Regions from separate parts of the Mycobacterium gallinarum genome, predicted to be linked through region 2. Evidence: predicted binding sites of a transcription regulator. Region 2 holds the regulator's gene; the other holds the start of a gene.
What was found. The regulator HspR, encoded in region 2, represses chaperone genes until heat shock. The targets are predictions, from matches to a motif close to ANNTGAGTNNNNNNNACTCANNT.

Region 1: a site for HspR is predicted at 1,290-1,312, ahead of lon (endopeptidase La). Genes of this name have one in related genera too.

Annotation. Positions count from the first base shown of each region.
Region 1 covers NZ_AP022601.1:1,677,227-1,679,630, reverse strand. The annotation lists gene lon (endopeptidase La) at 1-1,278, opposite strand, end outside; gene G6N42_RS08350 (esterase family protein) at 1,411-2,400, opposite strand.
Region 2 covers NZ_AP022601.1:4,946,018-4,948,421, forward strand. The annotation lists gene dnaJ (molecular chaperone DnaJ) at 1-1,054, shown strand, start outside; gene G6N42_RS24390 (heat shock protein transcriptional repressor HspR) at 1,054-1,419, shown strand; gene G6N42_RS24395 (aldose 1-epimerase) at 1,516-2,404, opposite strand, start outside.

The DNA of each region.
Region 1 (2,404 bases), 3.3 Mb from region 2:
GGAGCCGACCTTGTCGATCTCGTCGAGCAGCACGACGGGGTTCATCGATCCCGCCTCGCCGATCGCGCGCACGATCCGGCCGGGCAGTGCACCGACGTAGGTGCGACGGTGGCCACGGATCTCGGCCTCGTCGCGCACGCCACCGAGGGCGACGCGAACGAACTTGCGGCCCAACGCCCGCGCCACGCTCTCACCGAGCGATGTCTTACCGACACCGGGGGGCCCGGCCAGCACCATGACGGCGCCGGAACCGCGACCACCGACGACGGCCATCCCTCGCTGTGCGCGCCGGGCGCGAACCGCCAGGTACTCGATGATGCGGTCCTTGACGTCCTCCAAACCGTGGTGGTCGGCGTCGAGTATTTCTCGTGCCGACTTCAGGTCGGTGGAGTCCTCGGTGGTGACGTTCCACGGCAGGTCCAGCACGGTGTCCAGCCACGTCCGGATCCAGCCGCCCTCGGGGCTCTGCTCGCTGGAGCGCTCCAGCTTTCCGACCTCGCGCAGTGCGGCTTCGCGGACCTTCTCCGGCAAATCGGCGGCCTCGATTCTGGACCGGTAGTCATCGGAAGACCCTGTGCCGTCGTCCGAATCCCCCAGTTCCTTGCGGATGGCGTTGAGCTGCTGGCGCAGCAGGAATTCCTTTTGTGTTTTCTCCATGCCCTCGCGGACGTCATCGGCGATCTTGTCGGTGACCTCGACCTCGGCCAGATGATCGCCGGTCCACTCGATGAGCGCCTTCAGCCGCTCAGCGACATCGGGGGTCTCCAGCAGCTGACGCTTCTGCACCTGAGTCAGGTACGACGCGTAGCCGGCCGTGTCGGCCAACGCCGACGGATCGGTGAGCTGGTTCACGAAGTCGATGATCTGCCAGGCCTCGCGGCGCTGCAGCATCGCCAGCAGCAGCTTCTTGTACTCGGCGGCCAGCGCGCGGACATCGTCGGTCGGTTCGACCTCTTCGACCTCGGTCACCTCGACCCACAACGCGGCGCCGGGGCCGTTGGCGCCCGCGCCGATGTGAGCCCGCTTGGTGCCGCGCACCACCGCCGCGGTACCACTGCCACCCGCTATGCGGCCGACCTGCACGATCGATGCCAGCACGCCGTGCGTGGCGTACCGGTCCTCCAGGCGAGGGGCGATGAGTAGCTCACCGGACTCGCTTGCCTGTGCTGCGTCGACGGCGGCACGGGCCGCGTCGTCCAGCTCGATCGGCACGACCATTCCCGGCAGCACGATCGATTCGGTCAGGAACAGCACCGGCACTGATTTGGCTTCAGCCATGGTTCCTCCAAAGTTCAGTCAGATCGACTCAACCTTGGGGCCGCCTGGTTTGTTCCCGCACGCAGATCCCGCACAAATGCCAGGGAGCCTGCCGTTCGGGGGTTACGGCAGGCTCCCTGTAGTGGGTGGAACTTATGCGGTGGCTTGCGCCCCCAGCACCCGCTGGATATCGGGCTTCATCATCTCGAGCTGCTGGCCCCAGTAGCCCCAGCTGTGCGTGCCCTGCTGCGGGAAGTTGAACACACCGTTGGTGCCGCCAGCCGCGACGTAGTTGTCCTTGAAGCTGACGTTGGTGCGCAGCGTCAGTCCCTCGAGGAACTGCGCGGCCATCATGTTGCCGCCGCCACCGCTGGTATCCAGATCCGACGGCGTACCGGAGCCGCAGTAGATCCAGACCCTGGTGTTGTTGGCGACCAGCTGATTGATGTTGACCATCGGGTCGTTCCGCTTCCACGCCGGATCCGAGGACGGACCCCACATGCTCTCGGCGTTGTAGCCGCCCGCGTCGTTCATCGCCAGCCCGATCAACATCGGCCACCAGCCCTCGGACGGATTCAGGAAGCCCGACAGCGATGCGGCGTAGATGAACTTCTGCGGGTGATAGATCGAGTACGTCAGCGCCGTGGCGCCGGCCATGGAAATGCCGACCACCGCGTTGCCGAGCTGCGAGACACCCTTGTTGGCCTCCAGCCAAGCGGGCAGCTCGTTCGTCAGGAACGTCTCCCACTTGTAGGTGTAATCCTGGCCGTTACCCCGTGACGGCTGATACCAGTCGGTGTAGAAGCTCGACATGCCACCGACGGGCATGACTGTCGACAGACCCGACTGGTAGTACCACTCGAAGGCCGGGGTGTTGATGTCCCAGCCGTTGAAATCGTCCTGCGCCCGCAGTCCGTCGAGCAGGTACACCGCATGCGGACCTCCGCCCTGGAACTGCACGCGGATGTTGCGGTTCATCGACGGGGAGAACACATCCAGATACTCGACCGGCAGACCCGGCCGGGAGAACGCACCAGCTGTCGCCGAACCCCCGACGAAGCCGATCAGCCCGGGCAGAGTCGCCGCCGCAACGGCGCTCACCGCCAGCCTGCGGAACCACTTACTCCGAAACCTGGCGCTCAATCAG
Region 2 (2,404 bases):
CGGAAACCAGGCGGCCGAAGACCGGTACAAAGCCGTGTCGGAAGCCAAGGAAGTGCTGTCGGATCCGGCCAAGCGCAAGGAATACGACGAAACGCGAAGGCTTTTCGCGAACGGCGGGTTCGGTCGTGGTCGTTTCGGCGGCGGAGGCGGCGGGAATTTCGGCGGTTTCAGTTCCGACGGCGGCGAGTTCAATCTGAACGATTTGTTCGATGCGGCCGGCCAGACCGGCGGAGCCAACATTGGCGATCTGTTCGGCGGATTGTTCGGGCGTGGAGCGCAACAGCCGAGGGCAAGCCGGCCACGGCGCGGCAACGACCTCGAGACCGAGACCGAGTTGTCGTTTCTGGAGGCCACCAAGGGCGTGATGATGCCGTTGCGGCTCACCAGCCCCGCGCCGTGCACGAACTGCCACGGCAGTGGCGCACGGCCCGGCACCAGCCCGAAGGTGTGCCCCAACTGCAATGGATCCGGTGTCATCAACCGCAACCAGGGCGCGTTCGGGTTCTCCGAACCGTGCACTGAATGCCGGGGCAGCGGTTCGATCATCGAGCACCCCTGCGACGAATGTAAGGGCACCGGCGTGACCACGAGGACACGCACGATCAACGTGCGGATCCCGCCGGGTGTCGAGGACGGCCAGCGCATCAGGCTGGCAGGCCAGGGAGAAGCCGGGCTGCGCGGCGCACCGTCAGGCGACCTGTATGTGACCGTACACGTCAAGCCGGACAAGGTCTTCGGCCGCAACGGCGACGACCTCACGGTGAGCGTGCCGGTCAGCTTCCACGAATTGGCGCTCGGGACAACGCTTTCGGTGCCTACGCTGGAAGGCAAGGTCGGTGTGAGGGTGCCGAAGGGTACCTCCGACGGCCGGATCCTGCGGGTACGTGGCCGAGGCGTGCCAAAACGTTCCGGCGGACATGGCGATCTGCTCGTCACCGTCAAGGTGGCGGTGCCGCCGGACGTCGAGGGTGAGGCCGCTGAAGCTTTGGAGGCCTACGCGAAAGCCGAACGGGCCAGCGGCTTCGACCCGAGAGCGAACTGGGCCGGTGCATGATGCCCAAGCGAGCCAATGACGAAGCGCGGACCTTTCTGATTTCGGTCGCCGCGGAGTTGGCCGGTATGCATGCGCAGACCCTGCGTACGTACGACCGGCTCGGGCTGGTCAGCCCGCAGCGGACTTCCGGTGGTGGAAGGCGCTACTCGCAGCACGACGTCGATCTGCTCCGTGAGGTGCAGCGGCTGTCGCAGGACGAGGGCGTCAACCTCGCGGGTATCAAGCGGATCATCGAGTTGACCAACCAGGTCGAGGCGCTGCAGAGCCGCCTGCAGGAGATGGCGCGCGAGATCGAGGAACTGCGTTCCCAACCCAGGTCCAAGAGCACGGCCCTGGTGGTCTGGCAGCCGCGCAACAAACGCTAGGGGACGGCGGTTGCACACCTAAACCCCGCGAGCGGCCGTGTCTGTACACGACACACCGGCGATAGCCGTACAAATGCGGCCGCTCGTCCTTCAGAGTTAGGTCACCGTGATTGAAAAGCGTGCCGTGGACGGGTGTCCGGGCATCGCGCTGCGGTAGTCGCCGCGGCGCAGCGCGTCGGTCGGCGCCGCCATCGGCTCGATGGCGATGAGACTGTCCGTACCGGGGGCGAACAATTGTGCTGCCGGGTAACCGGTTTCGAACACGACGTCGACACGACGGTCGCCACCGGCCAGTGAGAACACCGCACCGTCGGCTACCTCGTCGAAGCCGTCGTCGTATGTCACGGACTGCAAGGACCCGGTGCCCCCCTCCCAATCGTCGTGCTCTCCGGTCGGGATGCCGCGCCCGTCCACCGGCAGATGCCGCATCGTCGGTGTCGTGAGCTGCCATTCGTCGCGCGGCACCCCGGGAATCGTGAAGTACGGGTGGTACCCGAAGCACAGCGGGACGGGCGCCGATGCCGTCGGCGATACGGTGGTCTCGATCGTGAGCCTGCGGCCGGCCAGCGCGACGTGTTGCGTGAGCACGTGCGGGAAGGGAAACGCCGCGAGCAGCTCCGGCGTGTCGAAGGTGACGCTCGCCGTCAGCGTGTTCTCCGACTGCGCGGTGACCTGCCAGCCCGGGTAGGCGGCGAGTACGCCGTGGATGGGCAGACCGTGTTCGTCGGCGCGGACGCCCCCCTGACCAGGAGTCAGGGTGACGACGGTCCCGTCACTCTCATAGTCGCTGGCGCTCAACCGGTTTGCCCACGGATACAGAATCGGGATGCCCATCGTCTTTCCGGCGGTCACGTAGGCATCCAGTCCGCGACGCTGGCCCAGGAACTCTGCGTCACCGTCGGCGAGCGAGGTCCCGATCATGCCCGCGTCGGGTACGAACGTGGCTGTCATCGATGACGACGGATCGCGAAGTGTTACGGGCTCG